DNA from 2 places in the Actinoallomurus bryophytorum genome. Region 1 is predicted to be linked to the other one. Evidence: predicted binding sites of a transcription regulator. Region 1 holds the regulator's gene; the other holds the start of a gene.

Region 1 (14,515 bases):
GGCGACCCACTCCGCTCGCTACGTCGGGTTCACTCATGCTCACTGCTCGCTCACCCTTCTCACTCGCTGCGCGGGGCACCTCGTACCTCGGCGACCCACTCCGCTCGCTACGTCGGGTTCACTCATGCTCACTGCTTATCTTCCCCGCTTGCGTGAGGCGCGGCCGTCCTGCTTCACATCGCGTGGCCGGCTCTGCAGGTCGTGGCGGTCGTACGCGTCGACGATCTGGCCGACCAGCTTGTGGCGTACGACGTCCTTACTGGTCAGAGTACGGAAGCTGATGTCGTCGATGCCATCCAGGATGTCCTGTACGACGCGGAGGCCACTCTGCTGGCCCGACGGCAGGTCGACCTGGGTGACGTCACCGGTGACCACGACCTTGGACCCGAACCCGAGCCGGGTCAGGAACATCTTCATCTGCTCGGGCGAGGTGTTCTGCGCCTCGTCGAGGATGATGAAGGCGTCATTGAGGGTGTTGTGCGTCAGCAGGTGGTCCTGGGTGACGTACAACGAGTCCTCGGCCGCCACCTGGATGCACACACACTCTTCGCGGCCGGCCGGTTCGATGCTGTCGATGAACCGCATCGGCCGCCCGCCGCCCCCGGCCGCGTGGTACCTCTCGCGCTTGCGGGTGAGGCGGAAGGGTTCGACGCCTTCGGGAAGCCGGATGTCGACGACGTGGGCGTCACGTCGGTGGTGAACGTCACGTCCCAGCGCCCTGCCTGGCTTGCGGCCCTCGGCCATGCGGCGCCGCGTGTAGGCGACTCCGCCCAGCGACCGGACCAGCTCGATGACATCGTCGCGAAGCAGGATCGATGTCGTCGTGAACTGGACGCGGCAGGTGCGGTCGGCCTGTGCGACTGGCCCGCCATCAGCGTCCAGGAGGCCCTGGAGAAGGGCGACCCTGACCTCGGCGGTGTTGCGGAGATATACGTCCGGAACGAACTTCGTCGCCGACCTCGAACCGCTCAATCCGAGCTCGCGTGCGATCGCGGTGACCGGGTTCGTGATCGTGATGACCTGCCCGGGCTCGGTCACGCGGTTCAGCACATAATCGACACCGCCCTTGTGGCGGATCTCGATGCCAGGCAGAAGCTCTCCCAACGCGACGGCGAGCTCAGGATCGGCTGTGGCGAAGGACGGCGTCGTGGCGCCGGTCAGGCAGCCATCGCCCAGCAGCAGCCCCAGCGCGTAGGGATCCATCGGGACCTCGCGCTCAGGGAAGCGGACCGGAGCGGCAAGGAGCGGCAGCTGATAGCGCCGGGCATGTGCCGCGCGCAGATTTCCGATCATCTCCCGGGTCTCCAGGACCCGCCATGGCTTGTTGCGGCGCCTGTCGGAAGCCGTGCTGACCGTCCACAGATGCTCACCGCAGCACAGGGTCCACGCACCGTCCTGAGCGGTGACGCGGTAGATGTCCTTTTCCCCCTGCGGATAGACGCCAAGGACCGGGGTCGGCTCCCCGTTCGAGCCGACGACGAGGTCGCCGACTTGGAGATCGCCGATGGGACGCCAGCCATCCGGCGTCAGGACAGGGGTGAAGACAGGCTGCGCCCTTCCCCTCATATAGGCGAGCGGCGCCACCTCGATCGTGCCGGCGGCCATGAGGCGCGGGATCGAGTCCGGATCGATCATGTCGTGCAGCGCGTCGTACAGCGGGCGGAGGTACGGGTCGATCTTCTCGTACAGCGTGCCGGGCAGGAAGCCCAGCCGCTCGCCCGCCTCGACGGCCGGCCGGGTCAAGATGATCCGGTTGACCTCCTTGGCCTGCAGCGCCTTCACTGCCTTGGCCATCCCGAGGTAGGTCTTCCCGGTGCCCGCGGGGCCGATCGCGAACACGATCGTGTGCTTGTCGATCGCGTCGACGTAGTGCTTCTGGTTGATCGTCTTCGGCCGGATCGTGCGGCCGCGCGAGGAGAGGATGTCGAGCGTCAGCACCTCGGCCGGCCGCTCGGTGGTCTCCGCGCGGAGCATGGCCACGCTGCGCTCGATCACGTCGGGAGTGAGTGGCGTGCCGGTCTTCAGCAGGTCGAGCAGCTCCTCGAAGAGCTTGGCGACGAGCTCGGTCTCCTCGGCAGGGCCGTTGATCGTGATTTCGTTCCCGCGTACGTGGACGTCGCTGGAGAAGGTCTTCTCCACGACATCGAGGAGCTCGTCACGCGAGCCGAGCAGGGCGACCATCGAAAGGTCATCCGGAATCACGATCTTGACTTGCGTGCGCGCGCTGTCCGGTGCGGCGTCAGCGGTGTGAGTTGAATCGGCCATAGCCCGGCCTTGCGGCCTCTTCGTCCCTGCCTTCCGGTTGCGTTCGGTCCTCGGCTGAGTCGTACCCATGTTACCGGCCGAGACCGACCATTATCGGCTCACTCACCAGCGCGGATCAGCCCGGCGGCCAGTTCAGGCCGCGTCCTCCGAGCACGTGGGCGTGCACGTGGAAGACGGTCTGGCCGGCGCCCGGCCCGGTGTTGAAGACCACCCGGTAGCCGGTGCCGGCGACGCCGTCGTCGACCGCGACCTCGTGTGCCTCGCGCACGATCTCGGCGAGCAGGTCGCCGTCGGAGGCCGCGAGCTCGGCCGCGGTCGGGTGGTGCTCCTTCGGGATCACCAGCACGTGCGTGGGCGCCTGCGGGTTGATGTCGCGAAACGCCAGCGTACGGGCTGATTCGCGGACCACGGTCGCGGGCACGTCACCGGACACGATCTTGCAGAACAAACAGTCGTGCTGTGTCACTGAACTCTCCTCACGCCCCATGGTCAGCATGGTCAGCGCATGTTATCGCGGCTCGGACTCCCCGCTCGTCTGCGAATCGTTACGAGCGGACGACGCCGCCGTGTCCAATAACCGTCATCCTCTGGTTAGGGTTGCTGTCACGCGAACCCCCGGCCCCCGGACCCCCAGCCGACCTCTTGATCCGAAGCCGGTCCAAGTTCGCATGAACTTGCGGATCCGACATGTCGTCCAATCGACAAGACACATGCCGGTGGCACCGATGGGCGGGATAAGGCGAGACAGAGGTATGGCCTTTCGTAAACCTCAGAGTGAGGGCGCGCGTCCAACTGATGTGACCGAAACCCTCGTAGCCAGGAGTACGGCGGGAGCCGTGGCGGTCGCCTGGGACGCAGACCAGGCTGTCACCGCGCTCTACAGTGCGCATTACCGCTCGCTGGTGCGCCTCGCGGCACTGCTCGTACGCGATGTCGCGACGGCCGAGGAAGTCGTACAGGACGCGTTCGTCGCCATGCACGGGGCCTGGCGGCGGCTGCGCGAGCCGGACAAGGCTCTGTCGTATCTTCGGCAGTCCGTGGTCAATCGGTCACGATCAGTGTTGCGGCACCGTGCCGTCGTGGAGAAGTACGCCCCCAAGGGGCTGCCCGACGCACCGAGCGCGGAGAACGGCGCGATCGTGGAGCTCGAACGCACCGCGGTCGTCAAGGCGCTCGGCGGGCTGCCGAATCGACAGCGGGAAGCACTCGTGCTCCGCTACTACGGTGATCTGTCCGAGGCGGAGATCGCTCGGTCGATGGGTATCAGCCGGGGGGCCGTCAAAAGCCACACCGCGCGCGGGATGGCCGCGCTACGCACCGTCCTGGAGCAGCAGTAATGACCCAGTCCTTCGACGACGAGTACGGCGACCGTCTTCGCCGTGCCCTTCACGCGGAAGCGGACGCGGTCACGCCCTCTCCGGAGGGACTTGAGCGAATCCGCAGCAAGATCAACGACAAGCACGAGCGGCGGTTCGGGTTCTCCTTCTCCGTTCCGTGGATGCGTCCGCTGGCGGCAGCGACCGCCGCGGTGCTCGTCTGCGGCGCCGCCGTCTCGGCGACCCCGGCGCTGAAGAACTTCGTCCAGACCGGTCACTTCAGCGACGGTTCCGGCAGTGACGACCCGGGATCGTCCTCCAACAGCGGTCGCTCCCAGGGCCAGGTGGTGCCGGGCGGTTCGTCCAACCCGGTCCCGGACACCTCACCGAGCCCGACGTCCATTCGCCCGTCCAACACCGGCAAGCACGTCGTCAACGGCCCCACCTGCGACCCGGGTGAGAGCCTGGTCACGCCGTCGGGCAGCCCGGCGCCCACCCCGCCCGACCCTGGCCCGACCGTCCACGTCACGTGCGAGCCGACCGCCGGCACCGGCCCGACGGGACCGCCGGTCACCGACTCGCCCCCGCCCCCGGCCACCCAGCCGCCTGCGGACCAGCCGACCGAACAGCCCACGGAGTCGGTTCCCAACCCGAACCTGTCCCCCTGACACTCACTCGGCGGCGGCCGCCGCGATGATGAGGTCGAGCGCCTCGGCCACGCGGTCGCCGTGCGTACGGTGGACCACGATGCAGATCCGCAGGGTCTGCCGCTCATCGACGATGGTGCTCGAGAGCAGCACCCGGCCGTCCGCGTTGACGCGGTCCAGCAGCCGGCGGGTAGCCCGGTCCGCCGCCGCGACGTCGCCGTTGCGCGGGCGCACACGGAAGGCCACCGTGCTCAGGTCCGGCCGCCCGAGGAGTTCGAGCGAGGGCACCGTGGCGAGTTTTCCGTAGACCTGCTCGGTCAGGTCGAGCTTCTCGTCGAGCGCCTCACGGAAGGCCGCCACACCGTGCAGGTGCAGCGGCAGCCAGGCGCGCAGGCCGCGGTTCTCCCGGGTCAGCTCCGGCCCCAGCTGGGCGTAGTTCGGCAGGCCGTCGCCGGAGCCCGCATCCTGCAGGTAGTTCCCGGTGCCCTCGTGCGCGGCATAGAGCGTCGCCGGGTCCCGTACGACGAGGGCGCCGGTGCCGAAGGGCAGGAACAGCGTCTTGTGGGGGTCCAGGGTGATCGAGTCGGCCAGTTCGGTGCCGGCCAGCCGGTCGCGTCCGCGCTCGGTGAGCCGGAAGAAGCCGCCGTAGGCCGCGTCCACGTGGAACCAGACACCCTCACGCCGTGCCAGCCCTGCAAGGGCCGGCAGTGGGTCGATCGTCCCGGTGTCGGTGGTGCCGGCCGAGCCGACCAGCAGGAAAGGGCGCAACCCGGCGTCTCGATCGGCCCGGATCATCGCCGCCGCGGCGTCGACGTCCATCCGCAGGTCGCCGGCCGACGGCACGACACGGACGTTGTGCTCCCTGATGCCCGCGAGCCTGGCCGCCTTCGCCACGGAGTGGTGGGCGTGCGCGCCGACGTAGAGGGTTCCTTCTCCGATCTCCTCGCCGAGATGAGCGTGCCGGGCGGCGACCAGGGCGGAGAAGGTGGCCATCGAGCCCCCCGTGGTCAGCATGCCGCCGCTGCCGGACGGCAGTCCGCAGACGTCACGGGCGATCCAGCGCACCACGCTCTCCTCGAGAGCGGCGAGGGCGGGAGCGCCGATCGCCAGGCCGCCGTAGCGGTTCACGCCGCGCGTGTAGAACTCGGCCAGAGCTGACGTGTAGAGCCCCCCGCCCGGCACGTACGCGAGGTAGCCCGGGCCCGCCGTCTCCATCGCATGGTCAGTGGCACGTTCCAACCGGTCGAGCAGCGCGGTCAGCTCCCCCGCCTCCTCGGGTGGCGGGGCGAGGAACGCGCCGACGAGATCGGCGAGCCCCGGGTCGGCGGGAGGACTCGTCGGGCGATCCGGCAGCCGTTCGATGAAGGCCGCCACACGATCAACGACGAGACGCCCCATCTCCGTCATTTCCGCAAGGCCGGGCTCAAGGGGAAAGTCAAGGTTCACGCGGGAGATCCTGCCACGTGCCGTTTGGTGGGCTTTACGAGATGAGAGTTCGGACAGGTGCGTCAGGGCGGTGAGATCTCCGGCCCTCAGACGCCGCGAAGCCAGGCGTGTACGGGGATCTCGGCGCGCCACGGATCGGATCGGTGTCCGTCCGCATCCACTTAACGAACGGAATATCTCCGTCGAAAAGCCATCCCGCGGTAGTGCGTCCGTCACCACCGACCGGAGCGTCCGTCACCACCGACCGGTGCGGCTGAGCAGCACGGAGGCGGCGGCCACTCCGGCCGTGGACGTACGCAGGACGGTGGGCCCCAGAAGGGCGGTGGCGGCGCCGGCGGACGCGAAGGCCGCGAGTTCCTCGCCGGTCAGGCCGCCCTCGGGCCCGACCACGAGAACGATCTCGCCCTGGTCCGGCACGGCCAGGCCGCTCAGCGGGTGCTCGGCCTCTTCGTGGAGGACCACGGCGAGGGCCGCGGCGGAGATGCGCTCGGCCGCCTGTGCCGTGGTGGCGAGGTCGGTCACCTCGGGCAGCCAGGCGCGGCGTGCCTGCTTGGCGGCCTCTTTGGCGGTACTACGCCAGCGGCCCAGGGCCTTTTCCCGGCGCTCCGGCCGCCACTGGGTGACGCAGCGCGAGGCGGCCCAGGGCACGATCACGTCGACGCCGACCTCGGTCATCGTCTCGACGGCGAGCTCGCCGCGGTCGCCCTTCGGCAGTGCCTGGACGACGACGATGCGCGGCTCGGCAGGTGCCTCGTGGCGGCGAGCCATGGCCTGGAGTTCGAGGCTGTCACGGCCCGCGCTCGTAACCACGCATTCGACCACGAGCCCGGCACCGTCGGTGAGGTCGGCGCGCTCACCCGGCTTGAGCCGTCGTACGGCCGCGGCGTGCCTGCCCTCGGGGCCGTCGAGCAGGATCCGGTCGGCGCCGAGCCGGTCGCCGTCGCAGAGAAAGACCGGCGGGCTCATCGAAGCCCGCCCTCCGCGACCGGCACCGCCCGCAGAGAACGACAGGGACGCACCCGGCATGCGGCGCACGGCTGCGGGCGACCGGCCCGGCCCGGCCACCTGGCCCCCACCTCGCCACCACGCCCCAACAGCCCGATCGGCGAACCCGCCACCGCGGCCCTCACCGAAGACGCCCGCAACATCACCGCCGCATCACCACGACGCCGACCCTCACGACGCGAGACAGACGACCGCGGGCAACCGACCCGGCCCGCCCGCCCAGCCCCAACGTCACCACCACGCCCCAACAGCCGGGGCGGCGAACCCGTAATCGCGACGCTCGCCGGGCACGCCCGGCGCTGCCTGGTCCACGGTGAAACCGTCCCCGCCCCCAGGACACCGGCGACCTGTGCACGGCCGTCGCGGACCGGCCCGGCCGCGCGGCGCCCTTCGTACGGGCGGCCCCGTCGAGCCTGGTGGCTCGGCGGGACCGGACGGGTCTCAGCGGCCGTTGAAGGCATCGCGCAGGCGGGAGAAGAAACCCTGCTGCCCGGGGGTGAACTTGCCCGGCGGGCGCTCCTCGCCGCGCAGCACGGACAGCTGGCGCAGCAGGTCCTCCTGCTGTTCGTCGAGCTTGGTGGGCGTCTCGATGTTCACGTGGATCATCAGGTCGCCGCGGCCGGTCTCGTTGAGGTGCTTGACCCCCCGGCCGTACATCGGGATCTGCTGGCCGGACTGGGTGCCGGGCCGGATGTCGATCTCCTCCGGCCCGTCGAGGGTCTCCACGGTGAGCGAGGTGCCCAGCGCGGCGGCCGTCATGGGGACCTGGACGGTGCAGTGCAGGTCGTCGCCCTGCCGCTCGTAGATCGAGTGAGGTCGCTCGACGATCTCCAGGAACAGGTCGCCGGACGGCCCTCCGCCGGGGCCGACCTCGCCCTCGCCGGCGAGCTGGATGTGGGTGCCGTTCTCCACGCCCGCCGGGATGCGAACCTTGATCGTACGGCGGGTGCGGACCCGTCCGTCGCCCGAGCACTCGGCGCACGGCGTGCGGATGACGCTGCCGTAGCCACCGCACTGCGGGCAGGCGCGCGAGGTCATGACCTGGCCGAGGAAGGACCGCGTGACCTGCTGCACCTCGCCACGGCCGTGACACATGTCGCAGCTTTCCGGCTGGGTGCCGGGCGCGGTGCCCGCACCGGTACAGGTCGTGCAGACGATCGCGGTGTCGACGGTCAGCTCGCGTGTCGTGCCGAAGGCCGTCTCCGACAGGTCGAGCTCCACGCGGATGGTGCCGTTGCGGCCGCGCCGGGCGCGGCTGCGCGGACCCCGCTGGGCCTGGTTGCCGAAGAAGGCGTCCATGATGTCGCTGAACGGGAAGCCTGCCCCGAACCCGGCGCCGGCGCCCGCGCCGCCCGACGCGAACGGATCAGCGCCAAGGTCGTACATCTCACGCTTTTTGGGGTCGGAGAGCACCTCGTACGCCTGGGTGATCTCCTTGAACCGGTCCTGCGTCTCGGGGTCGGGGTTGACGTCCGGGTGCAGTTCGCGGGCGAGCCTGCGGTAGGCCTTCTTGATCTCGTCCGCACCCGCGTCACGGCGCACCCCGAGGGTCGCGTAGTAGTCGTTCGCCACTTACGACCCCGCCAGAATCTGCCCGACGTAACGTGCCACTGCGCGTACCGCTCCCATCGTGCCGGGGTAGTCCATTCGCGTCGGGCCGAGCACGCCGAGCCGGGCCACGACCTGGTCGCCGGCACCGTATCCGGTGGCGACCACGGAGGTCGTGAACAGGCTCTCGTGGGGGTTTTCGGCTCCGATTCGCACGGTGAGGCTGGTGGGATCACTCACCTCGCCGAGCAGTCGCATCAGGACGACCTGTTCTTCCAACGCCTCCAGCACGTCGCGGAGGCTCTGGGACAAGTCGGCGCGGGCGAGGTTCGCCGCGCCGGCTATGACGATCTTTTCTTCGTGTTTTTCGATCAGGGTCTCGAGGAGCACCGACAGGACGGTCGCGGCGAGCGGACGCTCCTCCGCGGAGACCCGGTCGGGGACCTCGGCGACGACCCCGGGCACGTCGGTGAGCCAGCACCCGTCCAGGTGCGCGTTGAGCAGCGCCCGCAGATGGGCGATGGACTCCTCGGAGAAGCCCAGGGGCATCTCGATGGCCCGCTGCTCGACCCGGCCCGTGTTGGTGATGATCACCAGCAGCAGGCGTTCGGGACCGATCGGGACGAGCTCGATGTGGCGCACCGCCGACCGCGTGAGCGAGGGGTACTGCACGACCGCGACCTGGCGGGTCAGCTGCGCGAGCAGCCGGACCGTACGGGTCACGACGTCGTCGAGGTCGTAGGCGTTCGCGAGGAACGTCTCGATCGCGCGCCGCTCCGCCGAGGACAGCGGTTTGATCGTCGACAGCCGGTCGACGAACAGCCGGTATCCCTTGTCGGTCGGCACGCGTCCCGCGCTCGTGTGCGGCTGGGCGATGTAGCCCTGCTCCTCGAGGACTGCCATGTCGTTGCGGATCGTGGCCGGTGAGACACCGAGGTTGTGCCGGTCGGCCAGCGCCTTCGAGCCCACGGGTTCGTTGGTGGACACGTAATCCTCAACGATGGCGCGGAGCACCGCCAGCTTCCGATCGTCGAGCACGCACTCACCTCCCACGGCTACAGGCCTCTAATTTGGCACTCCGTGTTCTTGAGTGCCAAGTGTACGGCGATTGACGACCGTCGCGGTGAGACGGCGACGACGAACGGCGGCGGGAAAAGTCGCCTGGATGATGGCCGAGCACTGGCGCGACGCCGCCCCCGGCACCGGTATTCCGGCTCCGGCGTGAGCGTCGGCGCGCCAGCGTACCGTCTTGAGCGCGCACGCGTGTTGATCCCGGCTCGGCCGGGTTGGTCCCGATACGGTGCGGCCGTGCGGAGCAAGAACTACGCCAAGGACGTTCTGTCGGGCGACTGGCGACGCCCTCGCAAAGGCCAGATCCCGGAGATCGCGGCCGAGTCCGGCCTGGTGGCCGAGGACCCGTCCAGCGGCTTCTGCGGCGCGGTCGTGGCCTGTGAGAAGGACTCGGTGACGCTCGAGGACCGGTTCGGCAAGCGCCGGGTGTTCCCGCTGGCCAAGGCCGGGTTCCTGATCGACGGCAAGCCGGTGACGCTGGTGCGGCCCGTACGTGCCGCGGGCCGCGCGATCTCCGCGTCCGGCTCCATCGCCGTGGCCGGCCTGCGCGCACGCGTCGCGCGGGAGAGCCGGATCTACGTCGAGGGAAAGCACGACGCCGAGCTCGTGGAGAAGATCTGGGGCCACGACCTGCGGGTGGAGGGCGTCGTCGTGGAGTTCCTCGAAGGCGTCGACCACCTGCCGGAGATCGCCGAGGAGTTCGGCCCCGAGCCCGGCCGCCGCCTGGGCGTACTCGTCGACCACCTGGTCGCCGGCTCGAAGGAGAGCCGGATCGCCGAACAGATCGACTCGCCGTACGTCCTGGTCACCGGGCATCCCTTCATCGACATCTGGCAGGCGGTCAAGCCCGCCACCCTCGGCATCTCCGCCTGGCCGGACGTGCCGCGCGGCATTCCCTGGAAAGAGGGCGTGATCTCCGCGCTGGGCTGGAGAGGTGAGCCGGGCGAGGTGTGGCAGGCCATCCTGGGCCGGGTGCGCACGTACGCGGATCTGGAGCCCGCGCTTCTCGGCCGGGTCGAGGAGCTCATCGACTTCGTCACCGCCCCGGGCGGCTGACCCGCGCAACCATCCGGCGCCCGCGCACGTCTCATAAACTGCGACACCACATCGCACCAGACATATCCGCCGGAAGGGACGCACGATGACCTACGGTCAACCCGGCGGCGGGCGATCCGGCCGGCCGTACGGGCCGCCCCCGGGACAGCCGGACGGGCGGCCGGGGTACGGCCAGGGCGCTCAGCAGCCCCCGCAGAGCCCACCGCCGCAGTACTACGCGCCGCCGCAGCACCACGCCCCGCCGGGTCACGGACGGCGGCCACGGGGCGGGCAGCCGGAACAGCCTTACCCGTACGCCGCCGTAACGGTCCAGGACCGTCGGCGGCGCGTGCGGGCTCCGGCCGGCGGCCCGGTCGTCGACGAGGACGAGCGGTGGGCGGTGCCCGCGTACGTCGGCATGTTCGTCTCGGGCTTCGTCGCGCCCGCGATCGTGCTGGTCGCGAAGGGACGCACCTCGCCCTTCGCGCGCTTCCACGCCGTACAGGCGCTGAACCTGTTCGTCGCGGTGTTCGCCTGCACCTTCACCGCGTTGCTGCTGGCCTACTTCAAAGGTGTCGCCTGGATACCGCTCGTGCTGCTGGCGCTGGCCGCCGGCTCCTACGTCGTGACCAGGGCCGCGATCGGCGCCAACCGCTGTGAGTGGTACCGCCTCCCCGCCATCGTGGCGTGGCCCATCTTCCGCTGAGGAGCGTCATGACCGAACCCGACGATCGCGGACCATCGCCCGAGGAACCCCATGACGAGCCGTCCACCCCGTTAACTCCTCCCGGTCAGCCGCAATTCGGCAGCCCTCCGCCCCCTCCGGGGCATCCGTACGGTGGCCCTCCTCCTGGACCGCACGTCGGAGGTCCACCGCCCCCGTACGGGCCCGGCCCGTACCCGCCGCCGTACGGGCAAGGCCCGTACCCCCCGCCGTACGGACCGCAGGGGAACAACCCCGCCGACGACACGAACTGGGCGCTGGCGGCCTATATCGGCCAGCTGATCATCGGCGTCATCGCTCCGCTCGTGGTCTTTCTCGTCCGCCAGGACCAGACGCCCTTCATCCGCTTCCACGCTGCGCAGGCGCTCAACGCGGCGCTGAGCTACCTCGCCGTCTTCCTCGGAGGCATCGCCCTCGCCGTCGTCACCGTGGTGGCCGGCGCCCCCGCCGCGCTGATCGTCGTGATACCCGCGATGATCATCTTCGGCATCGTGCACTTCGTCTATCTGATCATCGGGGCGGTCAGGGCCGGCCGGCTCGAGATGTACCGGCTTCCCGCCTGGATCTGCTGGCGCATGATCAAGTGACGGGCACCGCGGATCCCCTGCGGTCAGGTGAGGTCGCGGACGACGGCGTCGGCCAGCAGCCGTCCTCGTAGCGTGAGCACGGCGCGGCCTGCCTCGAACGCCTCGGGCACCAGGAGGCCGTCGCCGACCGCGCGGCGGACCGCCGCGACGTCGTCGAACAGGCCGAGCGGGCAGCCGTCGGCCAGCCGCACCTCCAGCATGATCCGCTCGAACCTGCGGTCCGCGGCCTCCAGCACCTCGCGGGCGTACGCGGCCGAGGCCTCCTCCGCGAGCCGCGCCGCGTACGCGGCCGGGTGCTTGACGTTCCACCAGCGCGTGCCACCGACGTGGCTGTGCGCGCCGGGGCCCACACCCCACCAGTCGCCGCCGGTCCAGTAGAGAAGGTTGTGCCGGCAGCGGGCCTCTTCGCTCGCGGCCCAGTTGGAGATCTCGTACCAGCCGAGCCCGTGCGCCCCGAGCGTGCGTTCGGCGGCGAGGTAGCGGTCGGCCATCGCGTCGTCGTCGGGCGCGGCCAGCTCACCCCGCCGTACGCGCGTGGCCAGGCGGGTGCCGTCCTCGACGATGAGGGCGTACGCGGAGATGTGGTCGGGCCGGGCGGCCATGGCGGCGTCGAGGCTGGCCTGCCAGTCGGCGTCGCTCTCGCCCGGCGTGCCGTAGATGAGGTCGAGGTTGACGTGCTCGAAGCCGGCCTCGCGCGCCCAGGAGACGCACTGCTGCGGCCGGCCGGGCGTGTGCGTACGGTCGAGGACGGCCAGGACATGCTCACGGGCGCTCTGCATGCCGAACGACATGCGCGTGAAACCCGCCTCTCGCAGCTCGGCGAGGTAGGCGGGGTCGACGGTCTCGGGGTTGGACTCGGTGGTGACCTCGGCCCCCTCGGCCAGCCCGAAATCCTTGCCGATCGCGTCCAGCACCCGGCCGAGGTCGGCGGCGGACAGCAGCGTGGGCGTGCCTCCGCCGACGAACACCGTCTCCACCGGCAGGTCGACGTCGCCCAGCACGCGCCGGGCCATCCGGATCTCGGCGATCGCGGTGTCGGCGTACGAGTCGCGGGACGCTCCCCGCAGCTCCGTGGCGGTGTAGGTGTTGAAGTCGCAGTAACCGCAGCGGGTGACGCAGAACGGCACGTGCACGTAGAAACCGAACGGGCGGCCGCCGAGGCCGTCGAGAGCGCTGGGCGGCAGCGCTCCGTCTCTCGGGACCGGATCTCCGTCCGGCAGCGTCGATGGCACGTCTCAAGTGTGCCGCCCGAGCGAGCATGCCCGCGCCGTCCCCTCCGCGGGCGGGCCCGATGGCGGGTTCCGGGACCGATGGCTCAGGCGGTGTCCGCGCGTCCCCAGAAGATCTCCGCCTGCGTCCGGCCAGAGGCGTCTCAGCGTTCCGGGACCTGGTGGCCGTCCGGCAGGGCCCAGGATCCGTCGCGGAACTCGACCCATACCGTCGTCGTCCCGGAGTCCTCGATGACGCCCCAGGACTCGGCGAGCGCCTCGATGATGAGGATTCCCCGTCCGTTCTCGGCCTCGGCGTCCCTCCTGACACGGGGCTTGGTGGCCATCGTGCCGTCGTTCGTGACCTCGGCGCGGATCACGTGCCCGGTGGCCCGGATGCCGATCGTGAGATGACCACCGTCCCCGCTCGGCGTGTGCATGATCGCGTTGGTGGCGAGTTCGCTCACGCTCAGCGCGACCTTCTCCAGCGCCGGGTGCCGCGTTCCGAGCGTGTCCCGTACGAATCGGCGGCCGACCGCCACCGAACGCTCCACGCCGGGCAGAGTGATGGTGGTGCTCAGTGCCGTATCCCCCGGATCCCCTGGATCACCCGGGTCACCGTCCTGCACGTCGCGCGGAGCGTTGTCACGGCGAACTCCCTGTCCCGCCATAGCAGCGTCCAATGTTCCTCCCGATGAACGGCGAGCACGGCGTCCCTACCCCCCGTGTGACGCGAGAACACCGAAGCTTGGTTCCGGCCTCACCCGGTATTGCCACGGTCCGCGCCGAAAAGGGGGCCTAGGCGATCGCCCGCCCGCCGTTCACCGGAGGTCTCAGCTCCTGGAGCGCAGCTCGAGACCGTCGGCGAGCTCGCGCCACTGCGAGCGGGGCATCGCCACCTGATCGCCGGTCACGACCTGGACGACGAGCTGGTCGGCGCCCGCCTCCCGGTGCGCCGCGAGGCGGGCCCGTATCGCCTCCATGTCTCCCCAGGCGAAGGTCGCGTCGATGAGCCGGTCGCTGCCGCCGTCTCGGAAGTCGTCGTCGACGAAGCCGAGCCGCAGCAGGTTGCCGGTGTAGTTGGGCATTCCCAGGTAGATCGCGAGGTGGCCGCGCGCGGCGGCGCGGGCGCGTTCGGGGTCGGTCTCGAGGACGACCTTCACCTCGGGCGCCAGCAGGGAGTCCGGGCCGAGGATCTCGCGGGCCGTCGCGGTGTGCTCGGGGGTGATGAGGTACGGGTGGGCGCCCGCCGCGCGGTCACGTGACAGCGTGAGCATGCGCGGGCCGAGCGCGGCGAGTACGCGATGCTCCTTCGCCGAGCCGGCGGCGTCGAGGCGGTCGAGGTAGTCCACCATCATGGAGTACGGCTTGCGGTAGCCCTTGACCAGCGCGGCGTGGCTGGCGCCGAGCCCCAGCAGGAAACGGCCGGGATGCCGTTCGGCGAGGGCGGTCTGCTCCTCGGCGACCTCGGCCGGCTCGTACTCCCAGATGTTGAGGATGCCGGTGGCGACCACGATGCGTTCGGTGGCCTCCAGCAGCGGCGCCGCGTGGCGTACACCGGGGCTGCCTCCCAGCCAGATCGCGTCGTACCCCAGCTCCTCGAGCTCGGCCGCGGCCTCGCGGACCCCGTCCGCGGCCCGCCGGTCCTCATCACGCAACCCGG
Region 2 (14,515 bases), 1.4 Mb from region 1:
GACTGGACCGAGGGAGCGCCCATGGTCTGGCGGGAGCGCGGCGCGGAGACCCGCGACCCTGAGCAGGTGGTCCTCGTCTCCGACCCCTACCGGCGGCTCTCCTACACCTGGCACACCTTCACCGCGGAGTGGGCGGAGTCGGGCGACGTGCCCGAGGAGACCCTGAAGGCCTACGCCGCGGAACCCCGGACCCAGGTGACCTTCGACATCGAGCCGACCGCGTCGGCCGTCAAGCTGACCGTCACCCACGGTGGCTTCGAGCCCGGCAGCGAGATCCTCAAGGGCGTCAGCAACGGCTGGCCGGTGATCCTGTCCAGTCTCAAGACGCTGCTGGAGTCCGGTGAGCCCCTCTAGGCCCTAGGGCGTGTCTGACAAATCCTGTTCGTAGCGAGCGGCGTCCAGGTGGTGCGTCGCAAGGCGGAGGAGGGAGTCAGCCTGGTGTTGGCTGGCGACCGACGACAACGCGGCGAGGCGCCGCCTGGGCGTCGCGCAGCCGGACGAGGGTTTGTCAGACACGCCCTAGGCGCCGAGGACGCCGCCCAGGCCGCGGTTGGAGGACCGGGTGGTGTCGTAGGCCAGCGGGCAGGCCAGCGTCAGCGTACGGATGGGCTCGGGCAGCTGGAAGTTCAGCTGGAGGACGTACCGATCCGCTCCGCTGAACATCTGCGCCAGGCGGTCGCCCGCTCCCCCGGCCCGGCGGAAGCTCGCGATCGAGATGTTCTGCCAGTCCGTGACCTGGGCGCGCATGTAGTCGAAGTAGCCGATCTGGCGGCCATAGGCATCCAGCATCTCGTACCCCTGCAGGGCCTTTTTCCGAAGATGGCCGATCAACTGCCCCTGGGGCGTGACGACATCGATCTTGGGCGTGCCGACATAGGAGTACGGCTTGTTCACCCAGAAAAAGGGCATGCCATCAGGCCGGGTCACCAGCAGGTCCCGCTTGGCCTGGTCGTTACGGCGCTGGTTGAGTACACGCCAGGCCTTCTGGGCGCCATTGACGCCCTGCTCGGCGACGTTCGCGACCGGATGGCCCTGCGGATTCCAGATGGTGTACTTCGCCTGGACCGAGAACATCTCCGGCGGCTGGTCGTAAACGAGCACAGGGGAGTTGAAGAGATCCACGCGCGAAGTTTACGACTCCGGCCGGACCGGCACATACGGGACAGATATCGGATCGGTAATTAGGGCATGTTCGGCAGAGATGTCCTAAAGCGCGCATGCGAAAGGGGCGGCCCCAGCACCGAGGACCGCCCCTTCTGCTTGCCGGACCTAGAAGTCCATGCCACCCGCGTCAGGAGCGGCCGGAGCCGCGTTCTTCTCGGGCTTTTCCGCGATGACGGCCTCGGTCGTCAGGAAGAGCGCCGCGATGGAAGCGGCGTTCTGCAGTGCCGAACGCGTCACCTTGGCCGGGTCGATGATCCCGGCGTCGAACATGTTGACGTACTCACCGGTCGCGGCGTTGAGGCCCTCGCCCGGCGGGAGCGAGCGAACCCGCTCCGCCACGACGCCGCCCTCGAGGCCGGCGTTGATCGCGATCTGCTTGAGCGGCTCTTCGAGAGCGCGCTTGACGATCGTGGCACCAGTGGCCTCGTCGCCCTCAAGCTCGATCTTGTCGAACGCACCGGCACCCGCCTGCAGCAGCGCGACGCCACCACCGGGGACGATGCCCTCCTCAACGGCTGCCTTCGCGTTGCGGACGGCGTCCTCGATGCGGTGCTTGCGCTCCTTGAGCTCGACCTCGGTCGCCGCGCCGGCCTTGATGACGGCGACGCCGCCGGCCAGCTTGGCGAGGCGCTCCTGGAGCTTCTCGCGGTCGTAGTCCGAGTCGCTGTTCTCGATCTCGACCCGGATCTCGTTGACCCGGCCCGCGATGTCCTCGGAGTTGCCGGCGCCATCGACGACGGTGGTCTCGTCCTTGGTCACCACGAGACGCTTGGCCTGGCCGAGCATGTCGAGCGTGGTGTTCTCCAGCTTGAGGCCGATGTCCTCGCTGACGACCTGGCCACCGGTCAGGATCGCGATGTCCTGCAGCATGGCCTTGCGGCGGTCACCGAAGCCCGGAGCCTTGACGGCGACGGACTTGAAGACACCGCGGATCTTGTTGACGATCAGCGTGGCCAGGGCCTCGCCCTCGACGTCCTCGGCGATGATGACCATCGGCTTGCCACTCTGCATGACCTGCTCGAGAACCGGCACGAGGTCCTTGTTGGCCGAGATCTTCGAGCTGGCGATCAGGATGTACGGGTCGTCGAAGACGGCCTCCATACGCTCCGGGTCGGTCACGAAGTAGTGGGAGACGTATCCCTTGTCGAAGCGCATGCCCTCGGTGAGCTCAAGCTCGAGGCCGAAGGTCTGGCTCTCCTCGACGGTGATGACGCCTTCCTTGCCGACCTTGTCCATCGCTTCGGCGATCATCTCGCCGATCGAGGGGTCGCCGGCGGAGATGGAGGCCGTGGAAGCGATCTGCTCCTTGGTCTCCACATCCTTGGCAATCTTGGAAAGCTCCTCGCTCACGCGCTCGACGGCGGACTCGATGCCCCGCTTGAGGGACATCGGGTTGGCGCCGGCGGCGACGTTGCGCAGGCCCTCGCGGACCAGCGCCTGAGCCAGAACGGTTGCCGTGGTGGTGCCGTCGCCCGCGACGTCGTCGGTCTTCTTCGCGACCTCCTTGACGAGCTCGGCCCCGATCTTCTCCCACGGGTCCTCGAGCTCGATCTCCTTCGCGATCGAGACACCGTCGTTGGTGATCGTGGGGGCGCCCCACTTCTTCTCCAGCACGACGTTGCGACCCTTGGGGCCAAGGGTGACCTTCACGGCGTCGGCGAGCTGGTTCATGCCGCGTTCGAGGCCGCGTCGTGCTTCCTCGTCGAACGCGATCATCTTTGCAGCCATAGGCTCCAGATCCTCCCGGAACGGGGTGGCTATCAACTGGATCGAGTCGACGCCCGCGACGGACGACCTCACCGGCGACTACCATGCCGTCGCCGGGGTGAGAGGCCTCGTCGCCTCGATCACTTACTTGGCGTTGGCACTCTCAACATCAGAGTGCCAACGTTGTGTTTAGCACTCTACCCCAGCGAGTGCAAGCCATAACTCTCCCACCAGGCATCGGACACGCAGCGAGGCCCGGCGCTCGATGCGCCGGGCCTCGTCCGAGCTATGCGGATCAGAGCATGCGGACCGACTCCGCCTGCGGACCCCGGTCGCTCTGTGTGATCTCGAACTCGACCCGCTGCCCCTGCTCAAGGCTGCGGTAGCCATCAGCCACGATGGCCGAATAGTGCACGAACACGTCCCTGCCACCGTCGACCGCGATGAAGCCGTAGCCTTTGTCCGCGTTGAACCACTTGACGGTGCCTTGTGCCATTCCTAACAACTCCCACCAGGCAATTCCCCGTGGTCATTCCCACGGCTACCGACACGGGCCCGCCGGAGGCGCGGAACCCGATGGCCAGCACGGATCGAGCCGCGATGACCATCGCCGACCATACACACGGCTACCGTCCGTGGAACACCCTTTACCCAAGATGATCGGACGGCCGATCCTGGTCAATCAAGGATCATTGAAATGGGAACTTTGCCAAGTGAAGGGAAAAACGCCCTGACTCGCTCGTATGCCTAGCCGCCGGCCACCGCGGGGATGATCGAGATCTGCGCGCCATCGGGCGTAACGGTGTCGAGTCCGTCGGCGAAGCGCACATCCTCTTCACCCACGTAAACATTCACAAAACGGCGGATCTTGCCGTTTTCATCAAGGATTCGGGCAGCAATCCCGGAGAAACTGGCGTCCAGGTCGGCGACGACCTCTCGTACCGTCGCTCCCGAGGCCTTCACCTCGGACTCGCCACCCGTGTAGCTGCGCAGGATCGTGGGGATTCGCACGCTGATCGAGCTCATGCCAGGCCCGCCTTTCGGAATGCGTCGAACGAAGGGGCGATGTTCGCGGACGGCCGGGCGACCGCCGCGACGGCGTCGAGAGTCTTCAGTCCGTCGCCGGAGTTGATCATGACCGTCTCGGCGGCCGGGTCCAGCGCGCCCGAGGCCACCAGCTTCCGCAGCGAGGCCAGGGTGACGCCACCGGCCGTCTCGCCGAAGATGCCCTCGGTACGGGCGAGGAGCCCGATGCCCTCGATGACCTCCTCGTCGGAGACGTCCTCGATGGCACCGCCCGTCCGCCGGACCGCGTCCAGGACGTACGGACCGTCGGCCGGGTTGCCGATGGCCAGGGACTTGGCGATCGTGTCGGGCTTCACCGGCCGTACGACGTCGTGCCCGGCCTTGAACGCCGCGGCCACCGGCGAGCAGCCGGTCGCCTGGGCGCCGAACACCTTGTACGGCTTGTCCTCCACCAGGCCGAGCGTGATGAGCTCCTGGAACGCCTTGTCGATCTTGGTGAGCTGCGCGCCGGAGGCGATCGGCACCACGATCTGGTCGGGGAGGCGCCAGCCGAGCTGCTCGGCCACCTCGTATCCGATCGTCTTGGAACCCTCGGCGTAGTACGGGCGGACGTTGACGTTGACGAACGCCCAGTCCTCCTGCTCGCCGGCGATCTCGGAGGCCAGCCGGTTGACGTCGTCGTAGTTGCCGTCGACGGTCACGAACGTCCCGCCGTACACCGCGGTGGCGACGATCTTCTGCTGCTCGAGGTTCGAGGGTACGAACACCGCGCTGCGGATGCCCGCGCGTGCCGCAGCGGCGGCCACCGCGTTGGCGAGGTTGCCCGTGGACGGGCAGGCCAGCACCTTGAAGCCGAGCTCGCGCGCGGCCGCCAGTGCGACTCCGACGACCCGGTCCTTGAAGGAGTGCGTGGGGTTGCCGCTGTCGTCCTTGACCCACAGCGACCGCAGGCCGAGCGACTCGGCGAGGTTGTCGGAGCGGACCAGGCGGGTGAAGCCGGGCTCGGTGTTGGGTGTCTCGGTGACGTTCGGCGGCACCGGAAGCAGGTCACGGTAGCGCCAGATGTTGCGGGGACCCGCCTCGATCCGCTCACGACTCACGTTGGAGTAGTCGTAGGTGACCTCGAGCGGGCCGAAACACTGCTCACAGGCGTAGCGCGGGCCGAGATCGTAGGACTGTCCGCACTCACGGCAGGTGAGTGCGGTCGCGGGGCCGAGGTTCGGGACGGCAGTCAGCGACATGGAGCGAGGCCTCTCTCCTCATCTTTACTCGTGCCACCTTGGTCACGAGCCGGAGTTGGCACCTGTCCCGGGCGGCCTCGCGTCAGATTCGGCGAGTTGCGGCGCGGCGATGGCCGCGCTGATGACCGCATGTCCGGGAGGGTTGCCGGGGCTTCAACGGGCCGGTCCCTCCACCCCTCTGGATGAGCGGTATTAAGTTGTATCGGGAATTGTATACGCGACTGACCGGTTCTTGGCCAGCCGGGGTCTCAGGTCACGAGACGCCCCAGAGTACGAATACCACCTACGTACAGCAACCGTATGGTTACGAATCGGGCAGCTGCCGACCTTTGGCGATCGCTGTTAACAACGGCCGGTTACCCTCCCCCCATGGCTGACACGCAGGTGCTCGTCGCATCCAACCGCGGCCCTGTCTCGTTCTCGCTGGCCGACGACGGGACCCTGTCGATGCGTCGCGGTGGCGGCGGTCTCGTCTCCGCCCTCGCCGGGCTCAGCGGTGACATCCTGTGGATCTGCGCCACTCTGTCGGACGCCGACCGGGCCGCCGCCCGGCGCGTAGCCGACGGGCGGCTGGACGTCCCGGACGTCGGCGCGGTCCGGATGCTGGACATCCCGGCGGGGACGTTCCACCGGGCCTACAACGCGGTCGCCAACTCGACACTGTGGTTCGTGCACCACATGCTGTTCGACACGCCGAACAAGCCGCACTTCGACGCCCGTTCGCGCCGCGACTGGCAGTCCTACGAGGCGTACAACGCGGCGTTCGCGGACGCGCTGGCCCGTGACGCCTCTCCCGGCGCGAAGATCGCCGTGCAGGACTACCACCTCGCGCTCGTCCCCACGCTGCTGCGCGAGCGCAGGCCCGACGTGAAGATCACGCACTTCTCCCACACGCCGTGGGCCCCGCCGGAGTACTACCGGCTGCTGCCGGACGACATCGGGCGGCAGGTCCTGGAGGGCATCCTCGGCGCCGACCACGCCGGCTTCCAGACCGAGCGGTGGGCCGAGGCGTTCCTCGACTGCTGCGCCGCGGTCCTGCGGGCGAGCGTCGACCGCCGGGCGCGTACGGTCTCCCATCGCGGGCACGTCACGCGTGTCGGCGTGCACGGCCTCGGCGTCGACGGCGACGCGCTGCGCGCACGCGCCGCCGAGCCGGACGTGACCGCCCGCGCCGCCGCGCTGCGCGAGCAGGTCGGCGACCGGCGGCTCATCGTGCGCATCGACCGCACCGAGCTGTCCAAGAACATCGTGCGCGGCCTGGCCGCCTACCGCGAGCTGCTCGCCAAGCACCAGGAATGGCACGGCCGGGTCGTGCACCTGGCCTTCGCCTACCCGTCGCGGCACGACCTGCCGGAGTACCGGGAGTACACCGCGGCCGTGCAGCGGATCGCGGCGGAGATCTCCGATGAGTTCGGCCGTGACTCGTGGGATCCGCTGATCCTGCAGGTCAACGACGACTATCCGCGCTCGCTGGCCGCGTACGGGATGGCCGACGTGCTGCTGGTGAACCCGATCCGCGACGGCATGAACCTCGTCGCCAAGGAGGGCCCAACGCTGTCACGGAACGGCTGTGCGCTGGTGCTGTCCGGCGAGGCCGGTGCCGCCGGCGAGATGTGCGACGACGCCATCATGGTGAACCCCTACGACGTGACACAGACCGCCGAGGCGCTGCACCAGGCGCTGCTCATGCCGCCGGACGAGCGCGCCGAGAGGTGCAAGCGCCTCGCCGAGGCGGCCACCGCCCTGCCCCCGCAGCGCTGGCTCGCCGACCAGCTCGCCGCCCTGAGGTAGCCCCGGTCAGGTGTAGCTGTCGCCGAGGGACTGGCGTACCTGCTTGCGGGCCTCGTGGATCCGTGACTTGACCGTGCCGAGCGGCAGGTTGAGCTGGGTGGCGATCTCGCTGTACTCCAGCTGGGACACGTCGCGCAGCACCAGCGCCTCGATGAGGTCGGGCTTGCGGCGCTCCAGGTCCTCCATCGCGTCGAGGATGTCCACGCGGGAGCCGGCGATGACGCTCGTACGGCGCGGATCGGGACGCTGCTCCGGCAGCTCGCCGGCCTGCTCCATCGAGCGGCGCTTGAGCGAGCGGTAGGTCGACCGCGCGGAGTTGGCCACCACGACGTGCAGCCACGTGGTGAAGCGCGACCGGCCCTCGAAACGGTTGATGTTCCTTGCCACCTGCATCAACGCGTCCTGACACGCTTCCTCGGCATCCTGTCTGCACGGCAGGAACCGCGCGCAGTGCCGCAGGACGTCGGGCTCGATCACTCGCAGTAGTGCGTTGAGAGCCTCCCGGTCTCCGTCGGCGGCCCGCTGAGCCAATTCCTCAGTCCGCTCGTCGTACGCCATGACCTGTCCTCGCCCTCACCATCGCCCCGTATTGGGCATGATACGGGGGTGTCCATGCCTCCGGCCGTCGGCCGTTACCGAATCGATCGCGTTCTTGGATCAGGAGCATTCGCCTCCGTGTGGCTTGCCCACGACGAGGTACTCGACGCCCAAGTCGCGGTGAAGGTACTGGCCGGCGGACTGCTCGACGACCTTGACGTGCGCAACCGGTTCCTCGAAGAGGCCAAGATCCTGCGCCGCGCCGACTCCGAACGCCTCGTGCGCGTGCACGACATCGGTGAGCTCGACGACGGGCGCCCGTACTTCGTGATGTCCTACGCCGATCTCGGGACGCTCTCGGATCGGATGAGAAAGCGTGACCTGAGCACCGCCGAGGCGCTGCGGCTGGCCACCGAGGTCGCCCATGGCGTCGAGGTCATCAACCGGCTGGGGGTCATTCACCGCGACCTCAAGCCGTCGAACGTGCTGTTCCAGTCGACCACGGACGGTGGCGAACGCCTCCTGATCGCCGATCTCGGTCTCGCCAAGGCGCTCGCGCACGCCTCGGGCGCGTTCACCCTGCCGGTCGGCACCCCCGGGTACATGTCACCGGAACAGGCGAGGTTCGGCGGTGGCCTCGACGTGCGCGCCGACGTGTACGGCCTGGGCGCGCTGACCTACCACCTGGTCACCGGCCGCGCGCCGAGCACGGCGCCGGTGCTCGTGCCGCCCAGCGCGATCCGGCCCGGCCTGCCGCCCGCCGTGGACGACATCGTGATGCGGGCCCTGGAGGCCGACCGCGAACGCCGCTGGCCGTCCGCGGAGGCGTTCGCGGCGGCACTGAGCGTCCCGATCCGGTTCGCGCCCGCCGAACCCGCCCCATCCGCGGACCACACCGTGGCCGAGGACTCGACCGCGGGCGATCCGACCGCGAGCGGCAGCTCGCCGGTGCACGGCGACCCTACGGTGGCCGACCCGACGAGGACGGAAGCCTCCTCCAGCGGCCGTGGCCGTCACCGCGGCGCGCCTTCGCACGAGGAGACGATGCGGCAGCCGCTGCCGAGCGTGGAGGGCCCCGCGGACAAGACGGTCGTGGACTTCCCGCTCCCCCGGCACGAACCGGCCGGCCACACCGATCACGGGGTGCGCACCGGAGAGACGCGCCGCAGCCGGATCCTCGTCGCCGCCGGGCTCGCCGGGGTCCTCGTCGCCGGCGGTGGCGGCGCGTACACCATCGCCCGGCTGGCGGGCTCCTCCCCGGACAAGCCGCAAGTGACGGTCGAGCACGGCGAGGACCTGGTCAACGTCACCGACACGACGGGGCGGCTGAGCCTCAAAGTGCCGCCGTCCTGGAAGCTCCAGAAAGAGCACAACCGGTGGCCCGTCTCGGTGAGCGACGGCGCGACCGCGCCCGCGCTGCGGGCCACACCCGACTATGACCAGTTCGTCCGGGACGATGTGGCGGTCCCCGGAGTGTTCGCCGGGCTGACCCGTGACCTGCAGTTCCAGCTGCCACCGGTCGGCTTGGGCAACCACAGCGCGCGCTGCGCGCGCGGACCCGAGCGCGCGTACCGCCACGGCTCGCTGAGAGGCCGGATCACGCCGTGGAAGTGCGGTGGCTCGATCACCGTCAACGAGGTCGGCCTGCGCGACTCCGCGAACAGGTTCGCGATGTGGGTCCGGATCAAGCAGACCGGCCCTCCGGACCTCACCGAACGCATCCTCAACAGCATCCACGCCACGATCTGACCTCTGTGCGGCGGCTTCTCCGTCGAGGATCGCGTACGATATATCGCTAATAGATCGTTGGGGAGATGGTCATGCACAGACGATCCATGCACAGCGAGGAGCGGGCGGCCTTCGGCGGCTGGGGGCCCGGTTTCGGCCCGGGCTTCGGCCCGCGCGGACGCGGTGGCCGCGGCGGTCGCCGCACGAAGCGCGGGAACGTCCGCGCGGCGATCCTGGCGCTGCTCGCCGAGCGGCCCATGCACGGCTACGAGATGATCCAGGAGCTGGAGAGCCGTACCGGCGGGCTGTGGCGGCCGAGCCCCGGATCGGTCTATCCCACGCTGCAGCTACTGGAGGACGAAGGGCTGATCTCCGGCGAGCAGTCGTCCGGCAAGCGCCTGTTCGCGCTGGCCGACGCCGGGCGCGCCGAGGCCGAGACCCAGGAGGCCCCACCGTGGGCCGAGATCACCGAGGACGCCGGCGAGGCGGCCACACACGTGCACAAGGCGATGGGACAGCTGGCGATGGCGCTCCGCCAGGTCATGCACGCCGGCAGCGAGGACCAGCGCAACCGCGCCCTCGACGTGATCAACGACGCGCGAAGGCGGTTGTACGGCATCCTCGCCGACGACGAGGGCTGAGAGGGGTTCGCCGGACCGGAGGCGTCAGAAGAGTTCGCTCGTGAGGGACTCGAGCAGGCGCACGATCCCGGGCGGGCCGTCCACGATGAGGTCGGCGCGCTCGGCCAGCGCGATCACCTCGTCGGAGCCGCTGCACACCTTGACGCCCGGCACTCCCTCGGCGCGAAGCGCCTCGACGGCGTCGAAGGCGGCCAGGTCGCCCAGGTCGTCGCCGGCGTAGAGGACCGCCGCGCTGCCGAGCTCGGTGGCGAGTGAGCGCAGCGCGGCGCCCTTGTCCATTCCCGGCGGGCGGAGTTCGAGCACGAAACGGCCGGGCTCCATGACCAGTCCGCTCCGCTCGGCGAGCGCGGCGATGAGGCCGCGCAGGCGTTCGAGGGCGACCTCGGGCTCGGCCGCGCGCCGCGTGTGCACCGCGAGGGCGTGTCCCTTGTCCTCGATGACGACACCTTCCGGCGCCGTCGCGATGATCTTGGGGAGCTTCACCCGCGCCTCGGCGACGCCCGGCGGCGTCTCCGGCGTGTCGACCGTGCCGTTCTCCCACCGCTCGCGGCCGTACTGGCCGAGCACCACGAGACCGTCGATGCCGGCGAGGCCGCCGTACTCCACCGCGACCGCGGCGGGGCGGCCGGTGATGACGGCGACCTTGCCGATGTGGCGTGCCAGCTCGGCGAGTGCCGTGACCGCCCCGTCCTGGGCGCGAGCGGACTCGGGGTCATCGACGATGGGCGCGAGAGTGCCGTCGAAGTCGAAGGCGGCCAATGCCGCGCCGGGCCGCGTCTTGATCGCGGACAGGCCTTCGGTGCCGGCGGCCGTACGTGACTCAACGTTCATGGGTCGCTCAGCCTATCCACATCGCCGCAGGTTGGCGCCGTACGCTCGCCGCGGTGCGGCAGGCGGTAGCGGGACGGCGGCGTACGCCCCGCTGGGCGCGACGGACGGTGTGGCGCGCGCCGGCACGCGCACGGCCGCGTCGCATGCGGGGTGCGCCGTCTTCGCGAGCTCGTTCAGGTGCGGATGCCGAGCCGGCGGGCCGCCCGCTGGCGCTGGCGCTGCGAACGCTGACGCCGCAGTCGCTTCACGAGCATGGGGTCGTGCTCGAGCGCTTCGGGACGGTCGATGAGCAGGCTCAGCAGCTGGTAGTAGCGGGTCGAGGACATGTCGAAGTTTTCACGGATGGCCTGTTCTTTGGCACCCGCGTACTTCCACCACTGCCGCTCGAACGAAAGAATCGCCAAGTCACGGTCGGCCAGGCCGCCGTCACCTTCGTTTTCAGGGCCATCGCCCCGGGCGTCCGCCGGTTGCATCAGGTCCCCTCTGTACGGGTTCGGGGGGCTGTCATGCTACGCGTGATCACCGACATGTTCGCGGTGTTCTCGCGGATGCCGGCGGGCGTAGCCTGAACTGTGACGCCGAAGCACTGCGTAACGCTACTGACCGACTACGGGCTGGAAGACGGGTTCGTCGCCGCATGTCACGGGGTCATCGCGAGCATCTGCCCACCCGCGCGCATCATCGACATCACCCACCTCGTGCCTCCCGGCGACGTACGCCGCGGCGCCGCGGTCATGGCGCAGACGGTCCCCTACCTCCCGGCCGGCGTGCACGTCGCCGTGATCGACCCGGGGGTGGGCACACGGCGCCGCGCGGTCGCGGTGGCCGTCGGCGACCGCGTCTTCGTCGGGCCGGACAACGGCGTGCTGTCATGGGCGGCCACGGACGAGGAGATACGGGCGTTCGAGCTGACCGACCGGGGGCTGTGGCTCGATCCGGTGTCGGCGACGTTCCATGGCCGGGACATCTTCTCTCCGGTGGCGGCCCACATCGCCGCGGGCCGTGAGGTCGCGACGGTCGGCGAGGAGATCGACCCGGCCGGCCTCGTCCGGCTGCCGCCGCCGGCCCGCAACGTACGGGACGACATGGCCGAGGGCGAGGTTGTCACGGTCGACCGGTTCGGCAACGTCCAGCTGTCGGTCACCGGGGCCGACCTGGACCGGATCGGCGCCCGGTACGGCGAGGCCCTCACGGTCACGCTCGGGCGGCATTCGCGGCGGGTGTCCTACGGCGAGACGTTCGGGTCCGTACCTCCCGGAGAGCTCGTCGCGTACACGGACGCGGCCGGTCAGGTGGCCCTCGCCGTCAACTCCGGCAACGCGGCCCAGCGCCTCGGGCTGCCACCCGGAGCGCACGTGCGCATCGCCATCGCGACGTGATCCGGGACCCGTTTCTCCACCCGGCCACGGCGACTTTCGGAGCTCGCTCGCCGATGGTCAAGTAAGGGTCAAGACGGCAGGTCCCATGAGGCATGATCTTCCCCATGGGTTTCACACGCTCTGACTGGCGCCTGAGCATCATCACCGCCGTGGCCGCGGCGATGGCCGGGATCGCCTATTACGCGAAGCTCGGTGGAAACGTCGCGCCCTTCGTCGTCGCGGCGATCGCGCTCGCACTGCTGGCGAGCCTGGTGGGCCGCAGCGTCGAGGCGCTGGGCGACCGGCTGGGCGCCGGTGCCACCGGCGTCGTCCAAAGCGCTCTGGGAAACCTTCCCGAGTTGTTCGTCGTGCTGTTCGCGCTGAAGGCGAAGCTGTACGACGTCGCGACCGCGACGATCGTCGGGTCGATCCTGGCGAACGTCCTGCTGGTCCTCGGCCTCGCGTTCCTGTTCGGCGGCATCAAGCACGGCCGGCAGACGTTCGGCGGCGAGGCCGCGCGGACGATGTCGATGCTCATGGTGCTGTCCGTCGCGGCGCTGCTCGTCCCGTCGCTCACCTCGGCGCTGGGTTCGCACGCGTCCAAGGCCGCCCTGCACGAGCGGACGTTGTCGATCGTGGTGTCGGTCCTGCTGCTCGGGCTGTTCGTGGCCTCGCTCCCGGCCTCGCTCCGCCGACAGAAGGCCGCCCCCAAAGCCGACGCTGCCGACGCTGCCGACAGTGCCGACGAGGCCGCGGAGTCGTCGGAGCATTCCTGGCCGCTGGCGCTCGCGCTGGCCATGCTGGCGATCACCGGCGTCGGCGCGGCGTTCGTGTCGGACTGGTTCGTGGGCGCCCTCCAGCCCGCGATCCACACGCTCGGCATCTCCGAGGCGTTCGCCGGCCTGGTCATCGTCGCGATCGCCGGCAACGCCGTCGAGAACGTCGTCGGCATCCAGCTCGCCCTCAAGAACCAGTCCGACTACGCGCTGTCGGTGATCCTGCAGAGTCCCCTGCAGATCGCGCTCGTCGTCGCGCCCGCCCTGGTCCTGCTCTCCCCGCTGGTGGGAGCGTCCTTCACGCTGGTGCTGTCACCGCTGCTCATCGCCGTGCTCATCATGTCGATCGTCATCACCGTCCTGGTGGTGCTCGACGGCGAGTCGAACTGGCTCGAGGGCGCGACTTTGATCGTCTTGTACGGCATCATCGCGACGGCCTTCTGGTGGGGATGAGATGCAAGACGATAAATCGGCCGAAACCGGACGGCATTCATGGTCACCCATCTCAACTACTGTGACGATGTGAGTCCGCACATCGACGCGAGTGTGACGGAGATCGAACGCGCGGCATTCCAGCTCCGCCGGCTCTGGGCCAAACCGCATCTGCTGCAGCGCCTGCGCGAACAGTGCGGACAGGGCGGGCGCCCCATCCAGCTGTCCAGCCTGCTGGTGATCCACGCCATCGCGGGCCAGGGCGAAGGACGGGGCGAGGTCACCGTGGGCGCCGTCGCGGACTACCTCGACATCGACCCCTCGACCGCCAGCCGGCTCGTCGGCCACGCCATCGACGCGGGGTTCGTCTCCCGTACCCCGTCCCCGGTCGACGCGCGCCGCGCGCACCTGCGGCTGACGGAGTCCGGGGAACGGGTCAGGAGACTGACCGACGAGTTCCGGCGGCGCTTCATCGCCCGGCTCGTCGCCGACTGGACCGACGAGGAGCGGAGCATGTTCGCCGGGCTGCTCGGGCGCTTCGCGGAGGCGGCGGCGAACTACCCCATGGAGGCCGCCGAGCTGGAGACCTCGATCGAGGCGGCCCGCGCCGACGACTGCGCCCCGTAGAGCCTAGGTGCGCAGCACGGCCAGCCGTTCGCGGTACTCCTCCTCGTCGATCTCGCCACGCGCATAGCGTTCGGCGAGTACCCGCTCGGCGCCACCGCCCGACCGCGTGCGCTTCGACAGCAGGTAGTAGCCGCCGCCGAGGACGAGCAGCCAGAAGAGGCCGAAGCCGATCGGGAAGATCGGCCACCATGCGGTGGAGTGGCCGTCGTGCCAGGGACCGTTCGCGGTCAGCGTCATCGCGTTCATGGTGTTGATGGTGACGGCACGGTCGCGCGTCCGCGTCCCACGTGAGGCGGCTCCGCATGTACGCCTTTCGGCGCAGACGAATCCGGGCCGGTAGTCCGGATGGCCGCCAGGGAAGGGGTGCGCGGATGACGCCGCGCGCGGCCATCGGGAGCACAGGCCCGGAACGCGTACACCGTGCACCGTACACATTGACTGAGATTTCGACCATATTCTCACCGATCACCGTGCAGGTGACATTCGAACGCGTAAGCATCTGACCTCAGGCCGTGGCAGAATTACGTTCGCTGTCGATAGCCGGGAGGGAATCCGGTGCACTTGTCCGAAGTACGCCGTGCCCTTCCCCGGGTGGCGTCGGCAGTGCTGGTCAGCGTCGCGGTGGGCGTGCTCTCGGTCCCCGCCGCCCAGTCCGC

What was found. The regulator HrcA, encoded in region 1, represses chaperone genes, less so after heat shock. The targets are predictions, from matches to a motif close to TTGGCACTCTCNNNNNGAGAGTGCCAA.
Region 2: a site for HrcA is predicted at 3,026-3,052, ahead of groL (chaperonin GroEL). Genes of this name have one in related genera too.

What each region holds. Positions count from the first base shown of each region.
Region 1 covers NZ_VFOZ01000001.1:454,056-468,570, forward strand. The annotation lists gene FB559_RS46405 (PhoH family protein) at 136-744, opposite strand; partial or broken gene FB559_RS46550 (LAGLIDADG family homing endonuclease) at 742-1,566, opposite strand; partial or broken gene FB559_RS46555 (PhoH family protein) at 1,555-2,265, opposite strand; gene FB559_RS02220 (histidine triad nucleotide-binding protein) at 2,381-2,731, opposite strand; gene FB559_RS02225 (SigE family RNA polymerase sigma factor) at 3,018-3,602, shown strand; gene FB559_RS02230 (hypothetical protein) at 3,602-4,249, shown strand; gene FB559_RS02235 (pyridoxal phosphate-dependent decarboxylase family protein) at 4,253-5,635, opposite strand; gene FB559_RS02240 (16S rRNA (uracil(1498)-N(3))-methyltransferase) at 5,909-6,640, opposite strand; gene dnaJ (molecular chaperone DnaJ) at 7,121-8,251, opposite strand; gene hrcA (heat-inducible transcriptional repressor HrcA) at 8,252-9,265, opposite strand; gene FB559_RS02255 (DUF3097 domain-containing protein) at 9,536-10,354, shown strand; gene FB559_RS02260 (DUF4870 domain-containing protein) at 10,440-11,039, shown strand; gene FB559_RS02265 (DUF4870 domain-containing protein) at 11,048-11,644, shown strand; gene hemW (radical SAM family heme chaperone HemW) at 11,668-12,876, opposite strand; gene FB559_RS02275 (ATP-binding protein) at 13,017-13,523, opposite strand; gene FB559_RS02280 (LLM class F420-dependent oxidoreductase) at 13,686-14,515, opposite strand, start outside.
Region 2 covers NZ_VFOZ01000001.1:1,813,780-1,828,294, forward strand. The annotation lists gene FB559_RS08530 (ArsR/SmtB family transcription factor) at 1-354, shown strand, start outside; gene FB559_RS08535 (hypothetical protein) at 520-1,122, opposite strand; gene groL (chaperonin GroEL) at 1,270-2,892, opposite strand; gene FB559_RS08545 (cold-shock protein) at 3,167-3,367, opposite strand; gene FB559_RS08550 (MoaD/ThiS family protein) at 3,619-3,897, opposite strand; gene thrC (threonine synthase) at 3,894-5,138, opposite strand; SAM riboswitch class I at 5,154-5,327, opposite strand; gene FB559_RS08560 (alpha,alpha-trehalose-phosphate synthase (UDP-forming)) at 5,508-6,929, shown strand; gene FB559_RS08565 (RNA polymerase sigma factor) at 6,936-7,487, opposite strand; gene FB559_RS08570 (serine/threonine-protein kinase) at 7,542-9,215, shown strand; gene FB559_RS08575 (PadR family transcriptional regulator) at 9,287-9,835, shown strand; gene otsB (trehalose-phosphatase) at 9,860-10,666, opposite strand; gene FB559_RS08585 (DUF3263 domain-containing protein) at 10,840-11,139, opposite strand; gene FB559_RS08590 (SAM hydrolase/SAM-dependent halogenase family protein) at 11,239-12,045, shown strand; gene cax (calcium/proton exchanger) at 12,150-13,253, shown strand; gene FB559_RS08600 (MarR family winged helix-turn-helix transcriptional regulator) at 13,323-13,859, shown strand; gene FB559_RS08605 (SHOCT domain-containing protein) at 13,863-14,105, opposite strand; gene FB559_RS08610 (S8 family serine peptidase) at 14,415-14,515, shown strand, end outside.